2 regions of the Brevibacillus sp. genome follow, and region 1 is predicted to be linked to the other one. Evidence: riboswitches for the same ligand, from Rfam matches in the RefSeq annotation. Region 1 holds a riboswitch; the other holds the start of a gene.
What was found. A riboswitch is a leader RNA that binds a small molecule or an ion and turns the genes downstream of it on or off. The one in region 1 is predicted to bind glycine.
Positions count from the first base shown of each region.

Region 2: another riboswitch for glycine. It lies ahead of glyA (serine hydroxymethyltransferase); the one in region 1 lies ahead of gcvT (glycine cleavage system aminomethyltransferase GcvT).

Region 1 covers NZ_DOTK01000079.1:84,863-92,174, forward strand. Annotated here, with positions in the region: gene gcvPB (aminomethyl-transferring glycine dehydrogenase subunit GcvPB) at 1-1,135, opposite strand, end outside; gene gcvPA (aminomethyl-transferring glycine dehydrogenase subunit GcvPA) at 1,128-2,480, opposite strand; gene gcvT (glycine cleavage system aminomethyltransferase GcvT) at 2,527-3,627, opposite strand; glycine riboswitch at 3,719-3,835, opposite strand; glycine riboswitch at 3,836-3,932, opposite strand; gene DEP07_RS23745 (DEAD/DEAH box helicase) at 4,153-5,853, shown strand; gene DEP07_RS23750 (YqhG family protein) at 5,896-7,020, shown strand; gene DEP07_RS23755 (hypothetical protein) at 7,130-7,312, shown strand, end outside.
Region 2 covers NZ_DOTK01000096.1:16,553-23,864, forward strand. Annotated here, with positions in the region: gene gcvPA (aminomethyl-transferring glycine dehydrogenase subunit GcvPA) at 16-1,350, opposite strand; gene gcvH (glycine cleavage system protein GcvH) at 1,374-1,763, opposite strand; gene gcvT (glycine cleavage system aminomethyltransferase GcvT) at 1,817-2,932, opposite strand; gene sdaAA (L-serine ammonia-lyase, iron-sulfur-dependent, subunit alpha) at 2,953-3,825, opposite strand; gene DEP07_RS27695 (serine dehydratase beta chain) at 3,827-4,345, opposite strand; gene glyA (serine hydroxymethyltransferase) at 4,361-5,614, opposite strand; glycine riboswitch at 5,718-5,798, opposite strand; glycine riboswitch at 5,801-5,904, opposite strand; gene lpdA (dihydrolipoyl dehydrogenase) at 5,919-7,312, opposite strand, start outside.

The DNA of each region.
Region 1 (7,312 bases):
GGTCAAACGGCAGGTTGTACGCCGTAGCGAGACGACGCATCATGTAGTTGGCGCTGAGCACCGCATTTTGCGAAACTTGCAGCAAACCTTCTGGACCCATCGTGCGGATGTAGCTGTAAGCGCGAACGAGAATGCCGAAGTTTCCGTTGTAGCCTTTTACGCGGCCGATCGATTCCGGACGGTTGCTGTCCCAGTAGAAGCTGCCGTCTTCTTTTTTCGCCACGATTGGCGTTGGCAAAAATGGTTCGAGAACCTTTTTCACGCCGACTGGTCCAGCACCTGGGCCGCCGCCGCCGTGTGGTCCGGTAAATGTTTTGTGCAAGTTGAGATGCACGACGTCAAAGCCCATGTCGCCTGGACGGGCAATGCCGAGGATCGCATTCGCATTGGCTCCATCGTAGTACAGCAAGCCGCCTGCTTCGTGGACGATTTTCGCCATCTCGACGATGTCTTCCTCGAACAGACCGAGTGTGTTCGGGTTGGTCAGCATGAGCGCTGCCGTGTCAGAGCCAACCGCATCGCGCAGAGCTTGAATGTCTACCAGACCGCGCTCGTCAGAAGCAATCGTAACGGTATCCAGACCTGCTACAGCCGCAGACGCCGGGTTTGTACCGTGCGCGGAGTTCGGCACGATTACTTTTGTACGGTGAGCTTCTCCACGGCTTTCATGGTAAGCGCGGATCATCATCAGACCCGTCCACTCGCCTGCCGCTCCGGCAGCCGGTTGCAGGGTAACGGCGTCCATTCCGGTGATTTCAGCCAGTTCTTCTTGCAGGTTGTACAAAAGCTCCAGTGCGCCTTGTACAGTTTCTTCCGGCTGGTACGGGTGAGTTTGCGCGAAGCCGGCATAGCGAGCCACGTCTTCGTTGATTTTCGGATTGTATTTCATCGTGCAAGAACCGAGCGGGTAGAAGCCGTTGTCTACCCCGTGGTTGCGACGGGACAACTCGGTGTAGTGGCGAACGAGTTGCAGCTCGGATACCTCTGGCAATTCAGCAGGGGTTTCACGAATGAGGTGCTTTGGCAAAAGGCTTGCGACCTCTACTTCCGGTACATCCAATGCCGGCAGATTGTAGCCCACACGGCCCGGTTTGCTCATTTCAAAAATCAGTGCTTTCTCCTGGTCGTTACGCACGTGTGATCGCCTCCAATTCAGCCGCCAATGTGTCGATTTCTTCCTTGGTCCGAAGCTCGGTTACTGCGAGCAAGGTATGGCCTGCAAATTCTGGGTAATCCAGCCCCAGATCGTAGCCGCCGATGATTCCTGCCTGGAGCAGTTGCTTGTTGGCTTCTGCTACTGGCTTGGACAGCTTGACCACGAACTCGTTGAAGAACGGGGAAGTAAATACGACTTCCAGCCCTTTGGCTTGCAGGGCTTGCTTCGCGTAATGCGCCTTTTGCAGGTTCATCATCGCCATTTCCTGTACGCCTTGTTTTCCGAGTCCAGTCAGGGTGATCGCAGCCGCCAGTGCCAACAGCGCCTGGTTGGAGCAAATGTTCGAAGTCGCTTTTTCACGACGGATATGCTGTTCACGAGCTTGCAGCGTCAGTACGAAACCGCGCTTGCCGTTCTCGTCTTTCGTTTGCCCGACGATGCGTCCTGGCATTTTGCGCATCAGCTTGCTCGTCGTCGCAAAATATCCGCAGTGCGGTCCGCCAAACGATGCCGGGATACCGAACGGTTGCATGTCGCCTACTACGATGTCAGCGCCCAGTTTGCCTGGCGCTTCCAATACGCCCAGTGCAAGCGGGTTGGAAGAAACGACGAACAGGGCGCCTTTGCCATGAGCAATCGGCTCAACTGCTGCCAAGTCTTCCACGTTTCCGAAGAAGTTAGGATATTGCACGATCACAGCCGCTGTGTTTTCGTCAATCAGCGCTTCCAGAGCTTGTGTGTCGGTTACGCCATCGCTGTTGATGCCGACTTCAACCAGTTCTACGCCTTGACCGTACGCGTATGTTTTCAGAACGCCGCGCGCTTCCGGATGCACCGCGCGGGAAACGATGACGCGCTTTTTGCCAGTGTGACCAGCCGCCATCATAGCCGCTTCTGCCAAGGAAGTCGCTCCGTCGTACATGGAGGAGTTCGCTACTTCCATTCCTGTCAGTTCACACACCATTGTCTGAAATTCAAAAATCGCTTGCAGCTCGCCTTGGCTGATTTCAGGCTGGTAAGGCGTATAAGCCGTGAAAAATTCTCCGCGGAGCAGCATGTGGTTGACTGTGCTTGGCGCATAGTGCTGATAAACGCCAGCACCCAAAAAGTTGACGTGTGTGCTGAAGTTGACGTTTTTGTTAGCCAGGCGAGTGAAGTATTTGACCAGATCAGGCTCGGACAGAGCTTCTGGAATGTTCAGCGCACCTTTGAAACGCACCTCTTCCGGAATGTCTGCAAACAGTTCTTCTACACTGGAAATGCCCAGAGTTTCGAGCATTTCGCGCTTGTCCTGATCAGTTTGGGGCAGGTAGCGGTATTTCACGAACGTTGTCCTCCTCAAATAGGATGTATTGTGGGCTTATGCTTGGTTATTTCGCACGTTTATAAAAAGGAGCGGCAACAACAACAGCTTTCAGTCGTTTTCCGCGAATTTCCACTTCAACCTCTGTGCCAATCGCCGTGTGCTCGCTTTTGACCAGGGCCAGACCAACGTTTTTCTTCAAGGTCGGGGATTGTGTCCCTGTGGTCACTTCTCCTACCAGCTCTTCTCCGACATAGACCGGATAGTGCGTGCGCGGAATGCCGCGATCGATCATCTCGATCCCTACCAGCTTGCGAGGCGCGCCGTTTTCTTTTTGCGCTTTCAACACCTCTTGGCCGATGAACGGCACTGCTTTATCTACCTTCACCGCGAAGCCGATACCCGCTTCGATCGGTGTAATGTCCTTGCTCAGTTCCTGACCGTACAGTGGCAGCTTGGCTTCAAAGCGCAGCGTGTCACGCGCCCCCAGTCCGCAAGCAACCAGACCGTCTTCTTTGCCTGCTTCAAGCAGGGCGTCCCACAGCTCTGCCGCACGATCCGCAGCCAGGTAAATCTCGAAGCCATCTTCGCCCGTGTAGCCTGTACGGGATACCAATGCCGGAATACCGCTAACCTCTACATCGCGCTCAAAACGGAAAAAGCCGATTTGGGACAGATCCGTTTGGGTCAGCTTTTGCAAAATCGATTCAGCCAAAGGCCCCTGGATCGCAATCTGCGCCGTTTGCGGCGAGATATTTTCGATCGTGACGCCCGGAATCAGGTGCTCCTGCAGCCATGCATAGTCTTTGTCAATATTGCCAGCGTTGATGACAAGCAGGTAATGGTCGTCTGCGTATTTGTAAACGAGCAAATCGTCGACCGTACCGCCGTCCGGGTAGCAAAGCACGCTGTATTGAGCTTGTCCCACTGCCAGCTTGGAAACGTCGTTGGTTGTCACGCGCTGCAAGTATTCGAGCGCGCTCTCGCCTTTTACGTCCACCTCTCCCATGTGGGATACATCAAACAAACCTGCTTTCGTGCGAACAGCTTCATGCTCCTGACCAATGCTGGAAAACTGTACAGGCAGCTCCCAACCGCCGAAGTCGATTGTTTTGGCGCCGTATTTTGCATAGGAATCAAACAGTGGCGTTCTTTTCAGATTGGACATGTGTGGCACCTCCTAAAGGCAGATAGTCGGCATTTTTCCCCATGAAAAAACAGAGGCGAAAAAACGGGTACACCAAAAGAAAGGTGCCCATTTCTCCTCCTCTGTCCTTGGTACCTGAGAGTTACCTTGCCAATCAAGCTCGGCGGGGATCACCGGGCTTGCAAGTTTCCCCTTTGGTGGCTCGACATGCGAGCTCTCTCCAGAGTTGCGTCCAGTAGAGGTTCTTTTGCCTGAGAGATTCACCGTTACCGGCTTGCTCCTTCGGCGCTGCAGTGGTTCACGCAGTCTCTCCCTGCTACTATCATTCGCGTTGGTTAGATGGTCATACATAAGTTTTTGCTATGATTTCCATACTAATGAACGAACTTCCTCTATATCCTACCATGAGAGTCGACAGTTGAAAATATGCAAATTAACAGTCAGATCAAGAAATACTTAACAAAGTGATGAACATTACCCATAATGTTAAGTTTTTTATTAAAACGCATGAAAGTTATGGCAGAGCTGTGTAAAGGAGTAACGTATATGCCGAATGTTCCTGTTTCATTTGACACGAGCTGGATATCGCCGCTGACCGAGCGGCTGCACGAAGATGGTCCATGGGACAAGTGGGAGCTGTTCAAGCTGGCGCTGGAAGCAGAAGAAGCGATGGCGGTTCGCGAGTTCGATTCTTTGCAATGCCTGAACTACTTGCCGCTGCTCTCGCCTTTTCCCCATCAGCTCCAGACGGCGGAACGCGTGCTGAATGACATGCGCGGCCGCGCGATTCTCGCGGATGAAGTCGGATTGGGCAAGACCATCGAGGCAGGGTTGATCATGAAAGAATACATGGTCAGAGGCTTGGCGAAAAAAATTCTCGTCCTCGTTCCCGCCTCTCTCGTCATTCAGTGGACAAAAGAACTGCAACAAAAATTCGGCATTCCTGCCGTCGCGCAAAAAAAAGAGTACATGTGGCGTCAGCACGAAGTCGTCGTCGCTTCCATCGACACGGCCAAACGCGACCCGCATCGCCGCCATGTGCTCGATATCGACTACGACATGCTCATTATCGACGAAGCGCACAAGCTCAAAAACAAGCGAACCCGAAACTATCAATTCGTGAAGGAAATTCGCAAAAAATACTGTTTGCTGCTCACCGCCACCCCTATCCAGAACGAGATGGACGAGCTGTACAACCTGATCAATTTGCTCAAACCGGGGCATCTGGGCCACTCGACGTCGTTTTCCACCAATTACGTCGAGGGAAAGCGCCAATCGAAAAACAGCGAAAAATTGCGCGAAGAAATCGAAAAGGTCATGATTCGCAACAAGCGAAGCGACGGCGGCATCCAGTTCACCAGCCGCCGCGTGCAGTCGATTCCCATCGAGCTGACGCAGGAGGAGATGGAGCTGTACGAGGGCGTCACGCGCTTTGTCCACGATCAGTACAAGACGGGAACCGGGCTGTTCAATTCGCTCGCTCTCATCACGCTCCAGCGCGAGGTTTGCTCCAGCAAGGAAGCCTCCTTCATGACGCTGTACAACATGCATCAACGCACCAGCGAGGAGTCTTTGCTGCGGGCGCAAATACTGGAACTGGTGGAGATGATCAAGCGGATCGAGACGCATTCCAAGGCCGCCAAAACGGTCGAGCTGATTCAGCAGATCAACGACAAAGTGATCGTTTTCACCGAATATCGGGCCACGCAAAATTACTTGCAAAAATATTTGCATGACCACGGAATTACCTCTGTGCCGTTTCGCGGCGGCTTCAAGCGCAGCAAAAAAGACTGGATGACCGATCTGTTTCAAAACCGCGCACAAGTGCTGATCGCGACAGAAGCAGGCGGCGAAGGGATCAACCTGCAATTTTGCAATCAGGTGATCAACTACGACATGCCTTGGAACCCGATGCGTGTCGAACAGCGAATCGGCCGCGTTCACCGTCTCGGGCAAAAGCGGGATGTGCACATTTACAATCTGTCCACGGTCGGGACGATCGAAGAACATATTCTCAAACTGCTGTACGAAAAAATCGATCTGTTTGAAATGGTCATCGGCGAACTCGATGATATCGTCGAACGCCTCAACCTGAGTTCCTCGCTGGAAGAAAACTTGACGCAAATTATTATGGACTCCGCATCCACGCGCGAAATGGCTTTGAAGCTGGACAACATGGGGCACGCGATTCGCGCAAGCCGCCAGCCGCACGTCGCCCCTGCTCTCTCGGAAGCCGCCGAGCAGTAGTCTGGATGCCCCCAACTAGCCAACAAGAAAAGAGGTTCCCTGATGCAAGCCAACCAGGTCAGGCAATTCGTAGAGCGCTATCTCGCGACTTTTTCTGCTCACATCGTCGAATCCCACCCCGACTACTTGACGGTCAAACTGCCTGTCGAGGTCGACAAAGATATCGGCAACCGGCCTTTTTACTGGAGCTGGGTCGACAAAATGAATCTGGCGTACCAGCCGCTCGTGCTCACCTTCGCCTTTCATCCCGACCGCATGCCGGATGGGCTGCGTGCCGAACACCTGCACCTCGGCGCCGGGCGCATGCAGCAAATTTTTGCCTCGGCGAAAAAGCACGGTCAATTCGTCTGCATGTACGAGCAAAATACCGCTTCGCTCCCCGCCACGGGCAAACGCCGTTCTACGCCGCTCGTTCCGTGGCTGGGCATCAATCTAAAAGTGTCGTTTCTGTGCGACAAGCGGCGCGATCTCATGCTCTACCTCGGGGTCAACCTGCACCAGCCGCGGGTCGTGCACGACTTTTCGACGTACTTGTTTCAGTTGCCGCTCTCCCCGGCCATCCCGGACTATTTCTATACGCTTGATCGGAAAATTTCCGTAGAGGATGCGCTCCAGATGGCTCGCCAGGAAGCCGAAGCGGTCATCGCCAAGGAAGACCAGGCGTGGGCTGCCGAGGCAAAAGCCCGCTTGGCGGAAGAACTGGACATTCTCGCCGCCTACTACGAAGAACTGGCGAAGCGGGAGCCGCAAGCAGAGCAGGCTGATGCGGACGACGAAGAAGCGGAAAAAGCCGAGGAGCCGCAAACAGCGCAAGCCATCGTTCCCCTCCCGCAAACGGAAGCTCCTCCTGTCGCGGAGCCTGTTGTCGAAGCAACGCAAACCATTGACGAATACCGCTCATCTGGCGGACGAATCCTCGACTTTTTACGTGCGAATGGCATTCAGGTGACACCACGGGAAGAAATCAATCAGGAAGAGTGGAAAAAAAGCACGCCGGAAGAAGAAAAACAGCGGCGAATGGACGAGCTGCGCTGGCAGTATGAACCCCGCATCGAGGTTCACTTCATTAACGGCGGGCTGTTTTACTTGCACTCGAACCCGCCTGTTCAAAAGCTTTCTGGCGCAAAAACAGTGCGCCATCTTCCCGCAAACGGGCGAATCATGTAAAAGATCAACGAGAAGTAGTGTGAGAGGAGTGACAAGTTGCAACAAATCTTTTTGTCATAGCTGGTTACAATAGGAATAGGATAGCCAGCGCAAAAGGTGGTGCATGTTTGTGACCAGACGATTTCTGCCCTTTCTCGGGGTCCTCTTGTCTTTCGTATTGATCTCCTGGCCCGTTCATGCCGAGGAGCAAGGCGGCTGGGAAAAAGCGTTTCAGGCTCAAATCCAGACCTGGATGAAAGAGCTCGCAAGCCGTGATCCGCAATTCAAAGAGTGGCAAAAAGCTGATACAGAA
Region 2 (7,312 bases), on a different contig from region 1:
AGCTCTTTTTCCTTGTTAGTTTGCACGGCCAATCTCCCCCAATCCTTGGACAAGTGCGTCGATCTCTTCTTTCGTGCGTGCTTCCGTCACAGCCAAAAGCATGTGGTTGGCCAGCTCAGGGTAATCCCGCCCGAGGTCGTAGCCCCCGACGATCTTTTTCCTCAACAGCTCGCGGTTGACTTCGCCTACGCTTTTCGGCACCTTGAGCACAAATTCGTTGAAAACAGGGCTGTGGTAAACGAGCTGGCAATTGTCCAGCTTCGCCAGCTCGCGCAGCGCATACTGGGTCTTCTGCACGTTCAGCCGGGCCATTTCCTGCACGCCGCGCTTGCCGAGGGCGGTCATGGCGACAGAGGCAGCCAGAGCGTTCAGCGCCTGGTTCGAGCAAATATTGGACGTCGCCTTCTCCCGGCGAATGTGCTGCTCGCGCGCTTGCAGCGTAAGCACGAATCCGCGGCATCCTTCCTGGTCAACGGTCTGGCCGACGATTCTTCCCGGGATTTTGCGCATGAGCTTTTCCTTGACGGCAAAATAACCGCAAGATGGCCCGCCAAGCTGCATCGGGATGCCAAAAGGCTGCGCTTCGCCGACGACGATATCGGCGTTGTACGCTCCCGGCGGCTGCAACACACCGAGGGCCAGCGGGTTGGCACTGACGACAAACAGCGACTTGTGCTGATGCGCGATTTTCTCAAGCGAAGCCAAATCTTCGACTGCCCCGAAAAAGTTCGGGTACTGCACCATGACCGCTGCCGTCTGTTCGTTTACCGCTTGCTCCAACGCTTCCAGGTCAGTCACGCCGCCCTTGCAGCCAATCTCGATCACTTCATAGCCTTGAGCCTTGGCATTGACCCCGAGAATTTCACGCGCTTCCGGATGTACCGCTTTCGACACGATGACATTTTTTCCGGCAACGCCGCCGACAGCCAGATTCGCCGCTTCCGCCAACGCCGTCGGCCCGTCGTACATCGACGAGTTCGCTACTTCCATCCCGGTCAGCTCGCAAATCATCGTCTGAAATTCAAAAATCGCCTGAAGCTCTCCCTGACTGATTTCCGGCTGGTACGGCGTGTAAGCCGTGTAAAACTCCGAACGGGAAATCACGTGGTTCACGGTGCTGGGAATGTAATGGTCGTAGATGCCCGCTCCGAGAAAATAGGCGTATTCGCTGCTGTCGACATTTTGTCTCGCCAGCTTGGTAAAATGCCGCACGGTTTCCGGCTCGGACAGCGCAGTCGGAATTTGCAGGCTGCCTTGAAAGCGGATCGCTTCCGGGATGTCCGCAAACAGCTCCTCTACGCTAGACAGACCGAGAAACGACAGCATCTCTTGCTTGTCTTCCGTTGTCATTGGCAAGTAACGATAGTTCACACTTATCCCTCCAAGGCAAAATCTGCATATTGTTCCGCAGAAAGCAGCTCGGACAGTTCATCCGGATTGCTGATTTCCACGACGATCATCCAGCCGCCGCTGTACGCATCGCTGTTGATGACTTCCGGGCTGTCTTCCAGCTCGCTGTTCACTTCCACCACTTTGCCGCTCACTGGCGAAAACAGGTCCGATACCGCTTTGACCGACTCGACCGAGCCCATGCTTTGATTCGCGACAACTTCGGCACCCACTTGCGGCAGATCTACAAATACGAGATCCCCGAGCTGGTTTTGCGCAAAATCGGTGATTCCCACGCGCACTCTCGTTTCGCTCAGCACCTCGACCCATTCGTGTTCCCTGCTGTACAACCAACCTTTGACGACTTTGCTCATGTCCTGATCTCCTTTGACTCGTTCGTATTCGGATTCATCCGTTTCCTGATTTTTTAGCGTTTGTAAAAAGGGGATTTGACCGTTACCGCCTCGACCCGCTTTCCGCGAATCTCCACAGCAAGCGGCGTGTCTACAGCTGCGTACTCTGCGCGGATCAGCGCCAGCCCCAAGTTTTTCTTCAATGTCGGGGATTGCGTGCCAGAGGTGATGTAGCCGATCGGCTCATCCTGCTCCCCTGCTTCTTGCGCAAACACAGGATAGCCTGGGCGCGGAATCCCTCTGCCGATCAGTTCGACGCCGACGAGCTTGCGCGGCACGCCTGCTGCTTTTTGCTTTTGCAGCGCCTCTTTGCCGATGAAGTCCTGTTCCTTTTGCAGCTTCACGGCAAAGCCGATCCCGGCTTCAAGCGGCGTGATGTCGGCCCCCAGCTCTTGCCCGTACAGAGGCAGTCTTGCTTCAAAACGCAGCGTGTCCCGCGCGCCCAGTCCGCACGGCAGCACGCCGTCTGCTTTGCCCTCCGCCAAAATTTTTTCCCAGAGAGAAGGCGCATCTGCCGCAGACACGTACAGCTCGAAGCCGTCTTCTCCGGTGTAGCCTGTGCGCGATACGAGCGCCTTGATGCCCGCGACATCCACGTCTTGCTGGAACCAGAAATAGCGGATTTGCGACAGGTCAGTTGCGGTCAACCGTTGCAGCACCTGCTCGGCAAGCGGGCCTTGAATCGCCAGTTGAGCCGTCGCGTCGCTCACATTTTCGACCGTGACCTCGCCTTTGGCATGCGAGACGATCCAGTCTACGTCTTTGTCGATGTTGGACGCGTTGATCACCAGCAAAAATTTTTGCTCGCCCTGCTTGTAGACAAGCAGATCGTCCACTGTGCCGCCATCCGGGTAGCACATCGCCGCGTACAGCGCCTGATTCGTTTGCAGCGTCGTCACGTCGTTCGTAATCAGCGACTGGACAAACGCGCTGGCGTCAGGGCCTTCAATCATGACCTCACCCATATGGGACACATCGAACAGTCCTGCCTTCGTCCGTACCGTGTGATGCTCTTCGATAATACTGCTGAACTGCACAGGCAACTCCCAGCCGCCAAAGTCGATTACCTTGGCGCCGTGCTGGGCGTAGAGCGGGTAGAGCGGCGTTCGTTTCAAAGCTTGAGCTTGCATCCAGCCTCATCCCTTCGTCTTCATTTCATGATTCTCTCTTTGACCGCCTCTCCGGTTGGCGTCACGGCAAGTCCGCCGAGAGCCGTCTCGCGGTAGGCGCGGGGCATTTTTTTTCCGATCTCGTACATCGCTCCGATCACTTCATCGCACGGAATCTGGCTTTCGATGCCAGCCAGCGCGATATCGGCTGCGGAAAAGGCGATGGAAGAACCGATCACGTTGCGCTTGATGCACGGCACTTCCACCAAGCCTGCAACCGGATCGCAGACAAGCCCGAGCAACGATTTCAAGGCGATGGCAGCCGCATGAACCGCCTGGCGCGGCGTCCCTTGCTTGATCTCGACGAGCGCGGCAGCAGCCATCGCTGTTGCAGATCCAACTTCTGCCTGGCAGCCTCCCGCAGCACCCGAAATAAACGCGCGGTTGGCGATCACATAGCCGATGGCGCTTGCCGTGAACAGCCCCATCACCAGATGCTCAAACGTATATTTTTGATTTTCGTGCAGCGAAAACAGGCAGCCGGGCAAGATTCCTGCCGAGCCCGCTGTTGGCGTCGCGACGATGATTCCCATGCGGGCGTTCATTTCCGAGGTGGCAAAAGCGAACTTCATCGCATCCCCGACAATCGGCCCTGTCAGCTGCTCCCCTTTTTCCAGGTAGCGCTCCAGCTTGTAGGCATCGCCGCCCGAGATGCCGCTTGGGGCGAGGGACTGATCGGACACTCCCTGATCGATCGCCTCTTTCATCCGGACGAGCCGCAGCTTCATCGTTTCCACAATCTCCTGCTCCGACCGCCCGCTTTTCGCGCTCTCGCGGGCCACCATCACTTCTGCTATGCTCCTGTTGGTCGATTCACAGAGAGCGAGCAGCTCTGTCATTGAAGTAAAGTCCATGCTATGCTCCCCCTACCGCAGCCTCGCAGCGTGTATTGTGCCAAAGCTTGTTGCGCAAGTCATCCAGATCGTACGGCGCGTTCAACGGAATATCGACAGCGAACTCGTTCACGTAAAACACTTTCGAGATGCCGCCGCCGAGCGAGACGCCGCCGATGACGGCGATATCGCGTGCTGTGCGGGCCTGGATCATGACGGTATTGGGATGATCGTAGTACGGGCAGTCGCCCCGCTTTTCGAATACGACCTGCAGCCCTTTCGCCGCTGCCAGCTCCAGCGCTACGCGTATCCGGCTGTCATCCGTGTCCATCCCGAGCAAGCCGCCGACCACTGCCTTGTCTGTCCCGTGCCCTTTGTACGTTTCCGAAAAAGAGTCGTAAAACACAATCGTCGCTGACTCGATTTCGCCGCCGAGAAAATCGTGGACGAATTTTCCGATCGTGACGACTCCCGCTGTATGCGAGCTGGAAGGGCCAACCATAATCGGCCCGATAATATCAAAGCAGCTGTTGTATACCATCGTCGCTCCTCCTGCTTACCTCACTGCGAGCTGTTGATACAGCGGATAAGATTCGCACAGCCCGCGAATTTCGCTTTTCACCCTGGCGGTCGTCGCTTCGCTGCCCTTGTCTTTGAGCACAGCGGCAATCGCCCGGCCAATCGTCTCCATATCCGCTTCCTTCATGCCGCGGGTCGTAATCGCAGCCGTGCCGATTCGCACGCCGCTCGTCACAAACGGACTTGCCGTATCGTACGGAATCGTGTTTTTGTTCACCGTAATGCCCGCCGCCTCCAGCAGATGCTCCGCTTCTTTGCCTGTCAAATCCCACGGCCGCACATCGAGCAAGACCAGATGGTTATCCGTTCCCCCGGACACGAGCGTCGCCCCTTCGCTTTTCAGCGTTTCCGCCAATGCCGCGGCGTTTTTCACCACTTGCTGCGCGTAGGTGACGAAGCTCGGCTGCAACGCTTCTTTGAAGGACACTGCCTTGGCGGCGATCACATGCATGAGCGGCCCGCCCTGGATGCCCGGGAAAATGGCTTTGTTGATCCCTTTGAAAATTTCTTCGTCGTTCGTCAGGATGATGCCGCCGCGCGGGCCGCGCAATGTTTTGTGCGTCGTACTCGTCGTGACATCTGCGTGCGGAACGGGCGAAGGATGCAAGCCTGCGGCGACCAGTCCGGCGATGTGCGCCATGTCCACCATCAGCTTGGCTCCGACTTTGTCCGCGATTTCCTTGAACCGGGCGAAATCGATCTGGCGCGGATAAGCGCTCGCTCCGGCAATCAGCAGCTTCGGCCGCTCGCGCAATGCTACAGCCTCGACTTCTTCATAGTCGATCCGGTGCGTATCTTCGCGCACGCCGTAAGCGACGACATTGAACCATTTTCCCGACAGGCTGACAGGGCTGCCGTGCGTCAAATGCCCGCCGTGGGACAAATTCATCCCCATGATCGTATCGCCGGGCGAAAGCAGGGAGAAAAAGACGGCCGTATTCGCCTGCGCCCCGGAGTGCGGCTGCACGTTCGCGTACGTTGCGCCAAACAAGCTGCTCACCCGTTCGATCGCCAAACGCTCGACGACATCGACATGCTCGCAGCCCCCGTAGTACCGTTTTCCCGGGTACCCCTCCGCGTATTTGTTGGTCAGTACGGACCCCATCGCCTGCATCACTTCTTCGCTGACGAAGTTCTCGGAAGCAATCAGCTCCAATGTTTGATGCTGCCGCTGCCGCTCGTCTTCCATCGCCGCCAAAATTTCTTGATCGCGCTCCTGCAAACTCACGATATCTCCCCCGTTTCAACTTTTGCTCGCTACCTTTCCCAAGCGTACGAACGCGAAAAAAGGACAATGGAAAGATAGACTCCTTTTTCGGAAAAAATCTACCTTTCCTCTGTCCTTTTTACCTGAGAGTTTGGCTTCGGTTCGCGAAGCTTTCCCCTTGGGTGGCTTGTGCAGCGCTCTCCAGAGGTGCGTCCAATCGTGGTACTCTTTACCTGAGAGATTAATCCCAAGGGTTTTTGGGACTTGCTCCTTCGGTGCCAGCCAGTGCGGCCAGTCTCTCCCACGATCATCATCCGCCGATATGCAGTTATTTGTTCAGTTGATGAATGCCGTGCCCGAGCGCTCCTTCTGCCGCTTCCATGATGATTTCCCCCAGGCTCGGATGGGCGTGGATCGTCTCGGCAATATCTGTCAGCGTGTGCCCTTTTTCAATCGCCAGGGCAACCTCGCCGATCAGATTGGACGCTTCCGGCCCGATAATCTGCGCTCCCAGCAGCAGCCCCGTCTCCTTGTCGCCCACGAGCTTCACGAAGCCTTCCCCGACGTTCAGAGACAGTGCCCGCCCATTCGCGGCATAAGGGAACTTGCCAACTGCCACCTCGTGTCCGCGCTCTTTGGCTTCCGACTCGGTCAGTCCCACGCTGGCAATCTCCGGATCGGAGAACACGACAGCGGGAATCTTTTTGTCGGTGAGCTTGCTGTCTTTGCCAGCGATGGCTTCCGCCGCGATTTTGCCTTCGTACGACGCTTTGTGGGCAAGAGCCGGGCCTTCCACCAGATCGCCGATCGCATACAGGTGCGGAACGCTCGTTTGGCATTGCTGATCGATCTGGATGAAGCCGCGCTCTGTCAACTTGACAGCGAGCTTTTCCAATCCCAGCCCCTCGATGTTCGGCCGTCTGCCAACCGTAACGAGCACATAGTCGGCGGTCGCCTGACGCTCTTCGCCTTTTGCCGCATAGGTGACGCTGACCTGTTCGGCTGTTTGTTCCGCCCCTTTGGCCAGCGCTTCGGTGTGCACTTCCACGCCGAGCTTTTTCAGCTTCCTCGCCACCAGACGCGACAGTTCTTTTTCAAAGCCAGGCAAAATCGAGTCCGAGCCTTCCAAAATCGTCACCTTCGTGCCCAGCTTGGCAAATGTCTGCCCCAGCTCGATCCCGATATACCCGCCGCCAATGACCAGCAAGCTTTTCGGCAATTCTTCAAGCGCCAGCAGTTCTGTCGAGGAAAGAATGCGGCCCTGGAATGGAAAGGCTTTCAATTCGATCGGACGCGAGCCTGTCGCGAGAATCGCTTGCTGGAATTGCACCTGTATGCAGTCGTCGCCATTTTTCACCTCAACCAGCTGCTCGCCGACAAGCCGCGCTTCCCCGCTGATTCTTTTGATCTTGTTGCCTTTGAGCAGCGAGCTTACGCCTCCGGTCAATTTGTCGACCACGCTGCGCTTCCATGCCTGAACCTTGGCGAAATCGACGCTCACTTCTGCTGCCTGCAAGCCGATGCTCGCGGATTGCGTCATCGCTTCGTATTGATGCGCCGCCGAGATCAGCGCCTTGGAAGGAATGCAGCCGCGGTTCAAACATACGCCGCCGACCGTGTCTTTTTCCACAATCGCGACCTGCTTGCCGAGCTGAGCCGCCCGGATCGCGGCTACGTAGCCCCCCGGCCCCGCTCCGATCACGAGGACATCCACCTGCTCTA